DNA from 2 places in the Bacillus sp. MBGLi79 genome. Region 1 is predicted to be linked to the other one. Evidence: riboswitches for the same ligand, from Rfam matches in the RefSeq annotation. Region 1 holds a riboswitch; the other holds the start of a gene.
The links. A riboswitch is a leader RNA that binds a small molecule or an ion and turns the genes downstream of it on or off. The one in region 1 is predicted to bind S-adenosylmethionine.

Region 2: another riboswitch for S-adenosylmethionine. It lies ahead of metE (5-methyltetrahydropteroyltriglutamate--homocysteine S-methyltransferase); the one in region 1 lies ahead of metK (methionine adenosyltransferase).

What each region holds. Positions count from the first base shown of each region.
Region 1 covers NZ_CP026521.1:3,375,728-3,383,715, reverse strand. The annotation lists gene C1T29_RS17180 (alpha/beta hydrolase family protein) at 1-603, shown strand, start outside; gene C1T29_RS17175 (DUF2584 domain-containing protein) at 655-897, shown strand; gene pckA (phosphoenolpyruvate carboxykinase (ATP)) at 935-2,518, opposite strand; SAM riboswitch class I at 2,715-2,853, shown strand; gene metK (methionine adenosyltransferase) at 3,021-4,223, shown strand; gene asnB (asparagine synthase (glutamine-hydrolyzing)) at 4,372-6,270, shown strand; gene alaP (alanine permease AlaP) at 6,407-7,798, shown strand.
Region 2 covers NZ_CP026521.1:1,588,775-1,596,762, reverse strand. The annotation lists gene C1T29_RS08110 (ABC transporter ATP-binding protein) at 1-267, shown strand, start outside; gene thiX (HMP/thiamine ABC transporter permease ThiX) at 242-1,006, shown strand; gene rsbRB (RsbT co-antagonist RsbRB) at 1,038-1,871, opposite strand; gene isp (serine protease Isp) at 2,094-3,053, shown strand; SAM riboswitch class I at 3,185-3,340, shown strand; gene metE (5-methyltetrahydropteroyltriglutamate--homocysteine S-methyltransferase) at 3,468-5,756, shown strand; gene guaD (guanine deaminase) at 5,930-6,400, shown strand; gene C1T29_RS08080 (hypothetical protein) at 6,431-6,577, opposite strand; gene C1T29_RS08075 (organic hydroperoxide resistance protein OhrB) at 6,728-7,138, opposite strand; gene ohrR (organic hydroperoxide resistance transcriptional regulator OhrR) at 7,281-7,715, shown strand; gene C1T29_RS08065 (organic hydroperoxide resistance protein) at 7,756-7,988, opposite strand, start outside.

The DNA.
Region 1 (7,988 bases):
GTTCGGCCGGGCCGGATTATCCAGTTTGCATCCCAAGGGTTTGTGGTGTTTGCTCCTTTTTACAGAGGAAATCAAGGAGGAGAAGGCAATGAGGATTTTGCCGGAGAAGACAGGGAGGATGCATTTTCTGCTTTTCACCTTCTTCAGCAGCACCCAAATGTCAAGAAGGACAGAATTCATATCTTCGGGTTTTCCCGCGGCGGGATTATGGGAATGCTCACGGCAATCGAAATGGGAAGGCATGCGGCTTCATTTGTTTCCTGGGGAGGCGTCAGTGATATGATCCTTACATACGAGGAGCGGCAGGATTTGCGGCGAATGATGAAAAGAGTCATCGGCGGAACACCGAAAAAGGTGCCTGAGGAATATCAGTGGCGAACACCGTTTGATCAAGTAAACAAAATTCAGGCTCCCGTGCTGTTAATCCATGGAGAAAAAGACCAAAATGTTTCGATTCAGCATTCCTATTTATTTGAAGAGAGGCTAAAACAATTGCATAAGCCGGTTGAGACGTGGTATTACAGTACATTCACACATTATTTCCCGCCAAAAGAAAACCGGCGTATCGTTCGGCAGCTTACACAATGGATGAAAAACCGCTGACAATGAAATATGGTATGATAAAGAAAAAAGAGAACGAAAGGGGATCTCACTTTGGGAATGCCTGTTGAATTTAATACACTGATTGTGACAAAAGGAAAAGAAGTTCGCATAGATGAAAATATATTCACGTTAGAGAAGGACGGATACCGTGTATATCCGATGGAGATTCCGATGGATGTGCGCAAAACAAAGCTTGGCGAAAAGTCGGGCACAGCTGAAGTGCAGAAGCTTCAATGGGAAGACGGCCGGACGCTCATTACGTACAAGCTGACTTCTTTGCATTCTGTCAATTAAAACAAGCCAAGAGCTAATTGCTCTTGGCTTTTGCTTTTTAAACGAGAGGGCCGCCTGCCTGTGCAATGGCATCTGTATGTGCGAACTTTTTAAAATTCTCTTTGAATTCATTTGCAAGGTAGAATGCCTTTTCTCTGTATTCTTCCTTGTTGGCCCACGTGTTTTCAGGCTGAAGGATGTGATCAGGAACGCCAGGAACATGAGCCGGGATGTGCAGGCCAAAAATATCGTCAGTTATGATTTCTGCATCCTCTAATTTACCTTCAATCGCTGCTTTGACCATTGCTCTTGTGTAAGAAAGCTTCATTCGTTCGCCAGTGCCATAGCCGCCCCCGGTCCAGCCGGTATTGACCAAGAAAACGTCTGCGCCGTGTTCATCGATCTTTTTGCCGAGCATTTCAGCATAGACGTGAGCAGGAAGCGGCAGGAACGGTGAGCCGAAGCAAGTGGAGAACGTCGTTTCAGGTGACGTCACACCTCGTTCAGTTCCGGCAAGCTTGCTCGTGTAACCGCTCAAGAAATGATACATCGCCTGTTCCTTCGTCAGTTTGCTGATCGGCGGCAGGACTCCGAAGGCATCAGCCGTCAAAAATACAATTGCAGACGGATGGCCTGCCATGCTTGGAGTCACGATGTTATCAATCATATGGATCGGGTAAGCTGCCCGCGTGTTTTCAGTATAGAAGGAATCATCATAATTGGCTTCACGTGTGTCTTCATCAACAACGACATTCTCGAGAACTGATCCGAAACGGATTGCGTTAAAGATCTGAGGTTCCTTCTCCTCGCTTAAGTGAATGCACTTAGCGTAGCATCCGCCTTCGATATTAAAGACGCCTGTATCAGACCAGCCATGTTCATCGTCACCGATCAGCTTGCGGTCAGCATCGGCTGAAAGAGTGGTCTTTCCTGTTCCTGACAGTCCGAAGAAAAGGGCGACATCACCTTTTTCACCGACATTGGCGGAGCAGTGCATGGATAAAATATCTCTTTCAGGCAGCAGGAAATTCATAATGGAGAAAATGGACTTCTTCATTTCTCCGGCATACTCTGTTCCCCCGATTAAAATCGTCCGTTTTTCGAAAGAGACAATAATAAACGTTTCGGAATGAGTGCCGTCTGTTTTTGGGTCCGCTTTGAAATGCGGAGCAGAAAGAATGGTGAACGGCTGCTCAACTGTTTTCTTATCATTGCCTTCCGGACGGATGAACAGCTGCCGCGCAAATAAATTGTGCCATGCGAACTCATTTACGACAGTGATCGGCAGCCTGTATTTCTCGTCTGCTCCCGCAAATCCTTCGAAAACAAACAGCTCATCTCGCTGTTTCAGGTAGCTGACAACTTTCGTATAAAGTCGATCAAACGCTTCTTCTGAAATCGGCTGATTCACCGGGCCCCAATCGATCTTATTTTTCGTGCTTTCTTCCTCCACGATGAATTTATCTTTAGGTGAACGTCCTGTGTAAGCGCCTGTTGTCGCGCGAACAGCACCCGTGGATGTTAAAATGCCTTCGTTTCGGGAGAGTACTTTTTCTGTTAGCTGTGCTGCTGATAAATTATGACGCACATTTGGACTTGTTAATAAGGCTTGTAAATCAGCGGTCAAATCAACTGAGTTCATATGAAACCTTCCTTTATCGTTTTTTGTGTTTTGCTAATTGTGAATTAGTATAACATATATTTTCAAATAGTCTATACTATTTATCATTTTTTGTGTGTGCATTTCCATTGTTTTCCCTCAATATAGGTGCCTATTTCTTCTGAATCATATTGACATTGCAAACCCTTTTACGATAAGATATTTCATTGAGCGGATACTCTTATCCCGAGCTGGCGGAGGGACAGGCCCTATGAAGCCCAGCAACCGGTTTCTCTGTTATTTATTATGTTGAACTGAGTGAGACAACCAAGGTGCTAACCTGTTGCAAGGTTGTATGATTCCTTGAGCGATAAGAGTGAAAGGCACAAAGACCAAACCCTTTCCTCGATGGAAAAGGTTTTTTTATTTCATAAATATGCCAATTAACATTCTCTAATATAACGTTACATTGTATAAGAGGGAGCGAGTTCCGTATCATATATGCAAGGTCTATCGGGAGACCTTGTGCAGGAGGAAGCAAATCATGAGTAAAAATCGTCGTTTATTTACATCAGAATCTGTTACGGAGGGGCATCCAGATAAAATCTGTGACCAGATTTCTGACAGCATTTTAGATGAAATTTTAAAGAAAGACCCTAACGCGCGTGTTGCTTGTGAAACATCTGTGACAACTGGTTTGGTTCTTGTCAGCGGAGAGATCACAACATCTACGTATGTTGACATTCCAAAAACAGTGCGCCAAACCATTAAAGAAATCGGATACACACGTGCGAAATACGGATTTGATGCGGAAACTTGTGCGGTTTTAACATCAATTGATGAGCAGTCTGCTGATATCGCAATGGGTGTAGACCAAGCGCTTGAAGCCCGTGAAGGCACAATGAGCGAAGAAGAAATTGAAGCGATCGGTGCTGGTGACCAAGGTTTAATGTTCGGTTATGCGTGCAACGAAACGAAAGAGCTTATGCCTCTTCCAATTTCACTTGCTCATAAATTAGCCCGCCGCCTAAGTGAAGTCCGTAAAGAAGATATTCTTCCGTACCTTCGCCCTGACGGCAAAACACAGGTAACGGTTGAGTACGATGAAAATAACAAGCCTGTCCGCATTGACGCGATTGTTATTTCAACTCAGCATCACCCTGAAATTACACTTGAGCAAATTCAGCGTAACATTAAAGAACATGTCATCAATCCGGTTGTTCCTAAAGAGCTGATTGATGAAGAAACAAAATATTTCATCAACCCAACAGGACGTTTCGTAATCGGAGGCCCTCAAGGGGATGCGGGACTTACAGGACGCAAAATCATCGTTGATACGTACGGCGGCTATGCACGCCACGGCGGAGGCGCGTTCTCAGGAAAGGATGCGACGAAGGTAGACCGTTCTGCGGCTTATGCAGCAAGATACGTTGCGAAAAACATCGTTGCGGCTGAGCTTGCTGATTCTTGCGAAGTACAGCTTGCTTACGCGATTGGTGTTGCACAGCCTGTGTCAATCTCAATCAACACGTTCGGTTCCGGAAAAGCTTCTGAGGAAAAACTGATTGAAGTTGTCCGCAATAACTTTGATTTACGACCTGCCGGCATTATCAAAATGCTTGATTTACGCCGTCCGATCTACAAACAAACTGCTGCGTACGGCCACTTTGGACGTCACGATGTTGACCTTCCATGGGAGCGTACAGACAAAGCGGAGCAGCTGCGTAAAGAAGCGTTAGGAGAATAATTTTATAGCCGCTTACTGGTTAAGCGGCTTTCCTTTTTTATCGTTGTATTCATGTTTATTTTTTTACATAACTGTGAAACCAAATACTATTCACAGCGTCTATAAATAGGGGTTCAATGATGACAATTTTAATTATGGAGGCAATACTATGTGTGGATTTGTCGGGGTTTTTAACAAGCATCCGTTAGCTCAAACCGCTGATCAAGAAGAACTAATCAAACAAATGAACCAAATGATCGTTCACCGCGGTCCTGACAGTGATGGATATTTCCATGATGAGCACGTCGGATTCGGATTCAGACGTCTCAGCATTATTGATGTAGAAAATGGCGGACAGCCTTTATCATATGAAGATGAAACATATTGGATTATCTTTAACGGGGAAATCTATAACTATATTGAACTGAGAGAAGAGCTTGAAGCAAAGGGGTACACATTCAACACGGATTCGGACACAGAGGTTCTTCTTGCGACTTACCGTCATTATAAAGAAGAAGCGGCGTCCAAATTGCGCGGTATGTTTGCCTTTCTGATTTGGAATAAAAACGATCATGTGCTTTATGGAGCAAGAGATCCATTCGGCATTAAACCGTTGTACTACACAACGATCAATGATCAGGTTTATTTTGCCTCAGAGAGAAAAAGTTTAATGGTTGCTCAGAATGATATTGAAATAGACAAAGAGGCATTGCAGCAGTACATGTCTTTCCAATTTGTTCCTGAACCAAACACGCTTGATGCCCATGTGAAAAAAGTAGAGCCGGGTTCACAGTTCACAATCCGCCCGGACGGCGATATCACATTCAAGACGTATTTCAAAGCGAACTTCAAGCCGGTTCAGACTGAAGAAGACAAGCTTGTAAAAGAAGTCAGAGACGCGATCTATGACTCTGTAAACGTTCATATGAGAAGTGACGTTCCTGTCGGTTCATTCCTGTCTGGCGGAATTGATTCTTCCTTTATTGTGTCTGTTGCGAAGGAATTTCATCCAAGCTTAAAAACATTCTCAGTCGGCTTTGAACAGCAGGGCTTCAGTGAAGTCGATGTAGCGAAAGAAACTGCAGCGGCGCTGGGCATTGAAAATATCAGCAAAGTCATTTCGCCTGAGGAATACATGAATGAGCTTCCGAAGATCGTATGGCATTTTGATGACCCGCTTGCTGATCCGGCAGCGATTCCGTTGTACTTTGTTGCAAAAGAAGCGAAAAAACATGTAACGGTTGCTTTATCAGGTGAAGGAGCGGATGAGCTCTTCGGCGGATATAACATTTACCGTGAACCGCTTTCGCTCAAACCATTTGAACGCATTCCGTCCGGCCTGAAAAAAATGCTTCTGCACGTTGCTGCCGTTATGCCTGAAGGGATGAGAGGAAAGAGCCTTCTTGAGCGCGGCTGTACTCCGCTTCAAGATCGTTATATCGGTAACGCGAAAATCTTTGAAGAGTCTGTCAAAAAGCAGCTGTTGAAGCATTATAATCCGAACCTTTCATATCGCGATGTGACGAAGACTTACTTTACAGAAAGCAGCTCGTACAGCGATATCAACAAAATGCAGTATGTCGATATCCACACTTGGATGCGCGGCGACATTTTGTTAAAAGCGGATAAAATGACGATGGCAAATTCTTTGGAACTGCGTGTGCCGTTCTTAGATAAAGTCGTATTTGACGTCGCTTCAAAAATTCCTGATGAGCTGAAAACGAAAAACGGCACGACGAAGTATCTTCTTCGCAAAGCCGCTGAAGGAATTGTGCCTGAGCACGTATTAAACCGCAAAAAGCTTGGTTTCCCTGTACCGATCCGTCATTGGCTGAAAAACGAAATGAACGAATGGGTGCGAAATATTATTCAAGAAAGCCAAACGGATGCATATATCCATAAGGATTATGTCCTTCAGCTTCTTGAAGACCATTGTGCGGACAAGGCTGATAACAGCCGTAAAATCTGGACTGTACTGATCTTTATGATCTGGCACAGCATTAATATTGAAAAACGGTATATGCCTGAAGAGCTGAGCCATCAGCCTAAAGAAGTCATCTTTGTGTAACAGACAACAAGGCTTTCGATTAGTCGAAAGCCTTGTTATTATCCTTTTATTTCTCCATCATCATTGATTTACCCAATCCACACGCAATATTCAGAAAAATGATTTAATGATATTTTTTTCTAGGGGAGAAGAAAGCATGCAAAAACAAAAACAAGAGCTGCACCGCGGACTCGAAGAAAGGCATATTTCTTTAATGTCTTTAGGAGCTGCCATAGGAGTGGGGTTGTTCCTCGGCTCCGCATCAGCTATTCAGTTAGCAGGGCCAGGTATTTTGGTAGCATATGCCGCAAGCGGCCTGGTCATGTTTTTTATTATGAGAGCGCTTGGGGAAATGGCCATTCAAAAACCGGTTGCCGGTTCCTTCAGCAGGTATGCGCGTGATTATTTGGGACCGCTTGCAGGCTATTTAACAGGGTGGAACTACTGGTTTTTATGGGTTGTCACCTGTATGGCTGAAATTACTGCTGTCGGCATCTATATGGGGTTCTGGTTTCCTGATGTGCCAAACTGGATTTGGGCATTATCGGCGCTGATCATTATGACGGGTGTTAATTTCCTGGCTGTCAAAGCTTACGGCGAGCTGGAATTTTGGTTCGCATTGATTAAAATTGTCGCGATCCTATCTATGATTGCTGTCGGTTTATTGATGATTATTGCAGGAGTCGGCAATGGGGGCATTGCAACCGGAATCAGCAATTTATGGAATAACGGAGGATTTTTCCCTCATGGAATAAAAGGGGTTTTATTGTCGCTTCAAATGGTGATGTTCGCCTATTTAGGGATTGAAATGATCGGGGTGACGGCTGGCGAAGTAAAAAACCCGCAAAAATCGTTAGCCAAAGCAATCGATACAGTATTTTGGCGGATTTTGATTTTTTATGTAGGCGCTTTATTTGTCATTATGTCTATTTATCCGTGGCAGGAAATTGGCTCCCAGGGAAGCCCATTTGTTCTCACATTCCAAAAAGTGGGTATTCCATCAGCTGCAGGCATCATTAACTTTGTCGTGTTGACGGCCGCGCTGTCTTCATGCAACAGCGGTATTTTCAGCACAGGGCGGATGCTGTTTAACTTAGCGGAACAGAGAGAGGCGCCACAAGCATACGGTCAGCTGACAAAAGGCGGCATCCCGGGTAAAGCTGTTCTGGCTTCAGCGGGCGCTTTATTAGTCGGAGTGCTGTTAAACTACGTTGTCCCTGCGAAGGTATTTACTTGGGTTACAAGTATTGCGACGTTCGGAGCGATTTGGACGTGGGCAATCATTTTGCTTTCTCAAATCAAATACAGGAAAAGTTTGAAGCCCGAAGAAAAGAAACACTTAAAGTATAAAATGCCTTTCTTTCCGTTTACGTCTTATGTGTCATTGGCATTTCTGGCATTCGTCGTCATTCTTATGGCTTACAGCCCTGATACAAGAGTAGCCGTGATTATCGGGCCGATATGGTTTCTCATCTTGCTTGCCGTGTACTATGGAAAAGGTTTTCATAAAAAAAATGCGGCTAATGACAGTGAACGAAATATCAGCTGACAAAAAGAGCTCCCAGTGGGCTCTTTTTGTGTGCTCATAGAAAATAGAGAACAGGAAAGAATAGGTATGTGTTTTTGCAGAGGCTTTTTACAGTTTTGTGATAAGATAAAAGTCATACGTTTATATGTTTAATGCGACATGTGAACGTTTTATGGAAAAATTGAAACCCGAACCGTCATGACGTCCGGGT
Region 2 (7,988 bases), 1.8 Mb from region 1:
GCTGAATGTATGGAAATGATTCAGCGCATTAAGGCAGAGGGAACCGCTGTCCTCATGGTTACACACGATATGGAGCTAGTCTCTTCGTATGCTGACAGCGTGCTTGTGCTTCACAATACAGGCTTGGCCTTTGATGGATCTCCAGTGCAGTTGTTTTCTCAAGAAACAGGGCTTGCCCAAAAAGCAAAGCTCACCCTTCCCCTTCTATATGAATGGATGGCATATCAAGAGGAGGTGCGCGATGAAACAGCCGTTACATCTCATTAATCCAACCGTAAAAGCGGCGGCGGTTTTTTGTTGTGTCGTCATGCTGTCGTTTATTTACAACCCTTACACTCCGGCGTGTTTTTATATCATCATCGTTGCGGGTGTTCTATTGGCGGCCGGAATCCCATTGAAAAAATGGTTGTTGTTTACGATTCCGTTTTTGATTTTAGCATTCGGATGCGTATGGACAGCCGCCGTTTTCGGCAAGGTGCCGACAACACCGGATAATTTTTTGTTTCAAGCAGGCCCTATCTCCATTAACAGCGATAATATGTCTGTCGGCATCTCATTGGGCTTTCGTATTTTGTGCTTTTCCGCCTTATCGATGATGTTTGTTTTTACGACCGATCCGATTTTATTTATGCAGAGCCTTGTCCAGCAGTGCAAGCTCTCACCAAAGCTCGCGTACGGTGTCATTGCAGGCTTTCGCTTTCTTCCGCTGTTAAAGGATGAGGTCCAGCTGATCCAGCAGGCTCATAAAATCAGAGGAGGTGCGGCGGAGAGCGGCTTCATAAATAAAATCAGCGGGTTAAAACGATATACCATACCGCTATTGGCAAGCGCTATCAGAAAAGCAGAACGGACAGCGCTTGCGATGGAATCGAAAGGTTTTACAGGAAGCAGAAACCGGACATATTACAGGATGCTGTCCGTGAACCGGCGCGACTGGGTGTTCTTTTGCCTCGTTCTCTTATTATTCGCGGGATCTTTTCTCGTATCTTTATGTTTCGCATCATAAAAAAATCCGCTATCTGAGATAGCGGATTTTTTTATTGATGATAGTTTAATGCTTGGGCAAGATTGGTTTTAATGGTGATATTCGAAAAATCAATTCCCAGCTGTACAGCGGTTTGCGCAATCTCAGGCCTGATTCCTGACAGGGTTGACCGGACACCGATCAGATTAAGCGCCTCAATCAATTTAAAAATCTGGTGCGCAACCATCGTATCCACTACCACAACACCTGACAGATCGATTAACAGATGCTCCACGCGTCTTTTTGCACAAGCCTGAAGCGTGTTTTCCAGAATAAACTTAGCCCGTTCGGTATCGATGTCACCGACAAGCGGCAGCAGAGCTGTTGATTTGCTCAGGGTAATGATAGGTGAGCTTAATTCCAATATCATTTCTCTCTGGGCGTTTAATTGCTGCTTAGCATTCATTTCAGCGTGATCAACGAATGTATAAATGGTGAAATCAAATACTTTTACAATCAAATCAGCCCATTTTTGCTTCTCTCCCGGTTCAAATGCTGACTCATTTTCTTCTGCGAACTTCTCAAAATACTTCGTATATAATCTCCGGTTTCTCATAAACTCCCGAATGACATACTGAACCGGTGTGTCGAGATGCTTTTGATCGTTCGTCAGCTCAATGACCCATTCTTGAAATTCTTCGAGAAATTGTTTTTCCGGTAAAACATACATGTAATTCAGATGCCGGTAAAATTCTCTGTCCTGCTCTTTCAATTCTTCCGTTACTGTTGCATTATGTAGGGCGTAAAGCGAATTCGGATCACTTTCCTCCATCGTTTCTATCCATTCCTCGGCCATTTGCTCCACATGTTCTGAAAAAAACGCATATAATTTTTCATTCAGTTTCATCACACTGCTCCTTTCCCCAACATTATTATAACTTGACTGCCAGCTAAATCCCAGTCATACACGCTGAAGCCATCCAATATTTTGAAAATTACTAATTCTTTGGTGTGTATCCTATTTTTTCAAAATGCTTCAAATGGCTCTGTCCGATCGGTTGCTTTTTTCATATAATATGAGGCAACACCCTTGAATCCACTTGAAAGCATAAAAAAGGAGGGCTTTTTTATGAATGGTGAAATCCGCTTGATCCCGTATGTGACGAATGAGCAGATCATGGATGTAAACGAGCTTCCTGAGGGCATTAAAGTGATTAAGGCGCCAGAAATGTGGGCGAAAGGGGTAAAAGGCAAGAATGTAAAAATTGCTGTATTGGACACGGGATGCGACACGAGCCATCCAGATTTAAAAAGCCAAATCATTGGCGGAAAGAACTTCACGGATGATGACGGCGGCAAGGAAGATGCGATTTCCGACTACAACGGACACGGCACACACGTCGCCGGAACGATTGCAGCTAATGATTCAAACGGAGGCATTGCCGGAGTCGCGCCTGAGGCAAGCCTATTGATTGTGAAGGTTCTTGGCGGCGAGAACGGCAGCGGACAATACGAATGGATCATCAACGGCATTAACTACGCGGTGGAACAGAAAGTCGATATCATCTCAATGTCCCTTGGCGGACCAAGTGATGTGCCGGAGCTGGAAGAAGCCGTGAAAAACGCGGTCAAAAACGGAGTGCTTGTCGTGTGTGCAGCGGGAAATGAGGGTGACGGCGACGAACGCACAGAAGAGCTTTCCTACCCTGCGGCTTATAATGAAGTGATTGCAGTTGGATCTGTTTCTGTAGCGCGAGAATTATCAGAATTTTCTAACGCCAATAAAGAGATTGACCTTGTGGCACCAGGAGAAAACATCTTATCCACCCTTCCCAACAAGAAGTACGGTAAGCTTACCGGCACTTCAATGGCTGCCCCTCATGTCAGCGGTGCGCTTGCTTTAATCAAAAGCTATGAAGAAGAATCATTTCAAAGAAAGCTTTCAGAATCTGAAGTTTTCGCACAGCTAATCCGCAGGACACTTCCTCTTGATATTGCAAAAACGCTGGCAGGCAATGGATTCCTGTATTTAACAGCTCCTGATGAGCTCGCAGAAAAAGCAGAGCAATCACATTTGTTGACCCTATAAAATTATTTTTCTTATATAATAAGCCCCAAATCATGTAAATAAAATTTCAAATTCTATGTTGACAATGAATTTGAATTACTGTTAAGATTACCAACAAATGATTCAACTTTTCGAAAAATTAATAACATTTTCTCTTATCGAGAGTTGGGCGAGGGATTGGCCTTTTGACCCCAACAGCAACCGACCGTAATACCATTGTGAAATGGGGCGCACTGCTTTTCGCGCCGAGACTGATGTCTCATAAGGCACGGTGCTAATTCCATCAGATTGAATCTGAGAGATGAGAGAGGCAGTGTTTTACGTAGAAAAGCCTCTTTCTCTCATGGGAAAGAGGCTTTTTGTTGTGAGAAAACCTCTTAGCAGCCTGTATCCGCGGGTTAACGAGAGTGTTTTACATATAAAGGAGGAGAAACAATGACAACCATCAAAACATCGAATTTAGGATTTCCCAGAATCGGACTAAACCGAGAATGGAAAAAAGCACTTGAAGCGTATTGGAAAGGCAGTACTGATAAAGATACTTTTTTGAAGCAAATTGACGAACTATTTTTATCCGCAGTAAAAACACAAATTGACCAGCAGATTGATGTTGTGCCTGTTTCTGATTTCACACAGTATGATCATGTACTCGACACAGCCGTCAGCTTCAACTGGATTCCGAAACGGTTCAGACATTTGACTGACGCTACCGATACATACTTCGCTATCGCCCGCGGAATCAAAGACGCTGTATCCAGTGAAATGACAAAATGGTTTAATACAAATTACCATTACATCGTTCCGGAATATGACGAGAGCATTGAGTTCCGTCTGACAAGAAATAAACAGCTCGAAGATTATCGCCGCATCAAAGAGGCATACGGTGTTGAAACAAAGCCTGTGATTGTCGGCCCTTATACATTTGTTACGCTTGCTAAAGGCTATGAACCGTCTGAAGCAAAAGCGATCCAAAAACGCCTTGTGCCATTATATGTACAGCTTTTGAAGGAGCTTGAAGAAGAAGGCGTAAAATGGGTTCAAATTGATGAGCCGGCGCTCGTTACCGCTTCTAGCGAAGATGTCCGCGGCGCAAAAGAATTATTTGAAAGCATTACAAGTGAGCTTTCATCCTTGAATGTGCTTTTGCAGACGTATTTTGATTCTGTTGATGCTTATGAAGAGCTGATCTCTTACCCGGTTCAGGGAATCGGCCTTGATTTCGTTCACGATAAAGGCAGAAACCTGGAACAGCTTAAAACACATGGCTTTCCGACAGACAAAGTGCTGGCAGCCGGCGTTATCGACGGACGCAATATTTGGAAAGCAGATCTTGAAGAGCGTCTCGATGCCGTTCTTGATATTCTCAGCGTTGCAAAAGTTGATGAACTGTGGATTCAGCCTTCAAGCAGCCTGCTGCATGTTCCAGTAGCGAAACACCCCGATGAGCACTTGGAAACAGATCTATTGAACGGATTATCCTACGCAAAAGAAAAGCTGGCCGAGCTGACAGCTTTGAAAGAGGGATTAGTATCAGGAAAAGCGGCGATCAGCGAAGAGATTCAGCAGGCTAAGGCTGATATCCAGGCGCTTAAACAGTTTGCAACAGGCGCCAATTCTGAACAAAAGAAAGAGCTTGAGCAATTAACTGATAAAGACTTCAAGCGTCCTATTCCGTTTGAAGAACGTTTAGCCCTGCAAAATGAATCTCTCGGCCTTCCGCTTTTGCCGACGACAACGATCGGCAGCTTCCCGCAGTCTGCTGAAGTGCGGAGCGCGCGCCAAAAATGGCGGAAAGCTGAGTGGTCCGATGAACAGTATCAAAACTTTATCAATGCGGAAACAAAAAGATGGATTGATATTCAAGAAGAATTAGAGCTTGATGTCCTTGTTCACGGCGAATTTGAACGGACAGACATGGTCGAATACTTCGGTGAAAAGCTGGCCGGTTTCGCCTTCACTAAATACGCTTGGGTTCAATCATACGGATCACGCTGTGTACGCCCGCCAGTCATTTACGGAGATGTTGAATTTATTGAACCGATGACAGTGAAAGACACAGTCTATGCACAGTCATTGACTTCCAAGCATGTGAAAGGGATGCTGACGGGACCTGTTACAATCTTAAACTGGTCTTTCCCTCGAAACGACATTTCGAGAAAAGAAATCGCCTTCCAAATCGGGCTTGCCCTTCGTAAAGAAGTTAAAGCGCTGGAAGACGCAGGCATTCAAATCATTCAGGTCGATGAACCAGCGCTGCGTGAAGGCCTTCCATTGAAAACCCGCGATTGGGATGAGTATTTGACTTGGGCGGCAGAAGCATTCAGATTAACCACTTCTTCCGTGAAAAACGAGACGCAGATTCATACACATATGTGCTACAGCAACTTCGAAGATATCGTTGATACGATCAATGATCTTGATGCTGATGTGATTACAATCGAACATAGCAGAAGCCACGGAGGATTTTTAGATTACTTAAAAGATCACCCATATTTGAAAGGGCTTGGCCTTGGTGTATATGACATTCACAGCCCTCGTGTGCCGTCAACTGAAGAAATGTACAACATTATTGTTGAGGCGCTTGCCGTCTGTCCGACTGACCGCTTCTGGGTAAATCCGGACTGCGGATTGAAAACAAGACAGCAGGAAGAAACGGTTGCCGCATTGAAAAACATGGTTGAAGCCGCAAAACAGGCGAGAGCACAGCAGACACAGCTAGTATAATTTTTCAAAAACCATCTGCATTTAGCAGGTGGTTTTTTCTATAATACAGCCACAATCGGTTTCTCATTTTAGCAAATCCCCCAAATACTTTGTTTATTTTGCACTTTTTTAAGAATGTTCTTTGCATTCTTTTCGGCTATACTAATAACACTCTATTGACAGGAGGGATTGGGATGAATCATGAAACGTTCTTAAAACGGGCTGTCACTCTCGCATGTGAAGGGGTGAATGCAGGTATCGGCGGGCCTTTTGGAGCTGTTATCGTGAAAGACGGAGCCATTATTGCAGAGGGCCAGAACAACGTCACAACAAACAATGATCCGACTGCCCACGCGGAAGTTACAGCTATTCGGAACGCCTGTAAGGTGTTAGGGGCATACCAGCTTGATGACTGCATTTTGTATACGAGCTGTGAACCATGCCCAATGTGCTTGGGCGCCATCTACTGGGCCCGGCCGAAAGCCGTTTTCTATGCAGCGGAGCATACAGACGCCGCCGAAGCTGGGTTTGATGATTCATTCATTTATGAAGAATTTGATAAACCCGCTGAAGAAAGAACAATTCCCTTTTATCAAGTGACTCTGACAGAGCATTTAGCCCCGTTTCAAGCATGGCGAGATCTTGCCAACAAGAAAGAATATTAAAAGGATCAGGCATGCACGGCCTGATTCTTGTTATTTCGCCAAGTAGCCGCTATGCCCCAAAACAGCAGTCAAATTCGCGCAATTCAGCACGGCAGACATCGCACCAGCCGCCCGCTTCACCTGTAACTTTTCAGGCTTCAAACGCTGTGATCGCTTCTCTGACATTTTATCAATCATCTGTGCCCCACCCCTATCCCGTTCCGCGTCAATTCATCATGCATAAGTCTGAATCCATTTATAAGACATGTTTCAGACCTCGAGAAAAATCACGCCCACTCTGTTTGCTTCCACACAAAAAACATCCTGAGAGTCTCAGGATGCCGGTTATTATTTTAATTCTAGTTTCACATCAACATTTCCTCTGGTTGCCTTGGAGTAAGGGCAGAATTCATGAGCGGCGTTGACAAGCTCTTGTGCCTTTTCCCGGTCTAAATCTTTCGTGTTCACAACAAGTGTGACACCGATTTTAAAGCCGCCGTCGCTCTCATCCTTCATGAGGCTGACCTGCCCTTCAATCTCCGAATCAATTTCGATATTTTGCTCTTTGGCCACATGTTCGAGCGCGCCGCCAAAGCATGCAGCATACCCTGCCGCAAAGAGCTGTTCCGGATTGGTGCCGGTTTGTCCTTCTTTTTTCGCGTTTGGCATCACAATATCAAAATCAAGAACACCGTCATCTGATGTAATATGTCCTGCCCGTCCGCCTCGCGCGGTTACTTTTGCTGTAAATAATGCCATTTGTATTCAGCCTCCTTATTTATATCTAGTTGTTATATTTCCCTTTCTGATCTTTTTAAACATGCTATGTTTGCCGAGAATAGGAAAAGTGAAGTTTTTCAGATACAATAGAATCGAATGACAAAAAGAGTTGGTGAACAAAATGGAAAATAAATTTGATCATATGAAATTGGAGAATCAGCTTTGTTTTTTGCTATATGCGAGTTCGCGGGAAATGACAAAGCAATACAAGCCGCTGCTTGATAAGCTGAATGTAACATACCCTCAATATTTGGCTTTGCTTTTGTTATGGGAACATGAAACGCTTACTGTCAAAAAAATGGGCGAGCTGCTGTATTTAGATTCAGGGACACTTACTCCAATGCTTAAACGAATGGAACAACAGGGTTTGATTACGAGAAAAAGATCTGAAGAGGATGAGCGATCCGTGTTGGTCAGCCTGACAGAGGACGGGGCGTTATTAAAAGAAAAAGCGGTTGACATTCCAGAGACGATTCTAGGGCTCTCAAAGCTATCTGGAGAGGATCTCAAACAGTTAAAGTCCGCTCTATATACATTGTTGGAAACACTTCATTAAAAAAATTGAGGATGCCCTGTGCGGGGCATCCTCTTTTTATTTATTCAACAACTTCAAGCGTCACTTCAATATTTCCGGAGGTTGCTTTTGAATACGGGCAGACGCCGTGCGCTTTTTTCACAAGCGCCTCCAATTCTGATGCACTGACTCCTTCTCCTTTTACCTGCAGCGTCACACCCAGCTTATAGCCCTGGTCCGCTTCATCCTTTAACAGGCTGACATTCGCTGTAACCTCTGTCTCTACTTTTACCCGTTCTGTTCTTGCGACAAGCT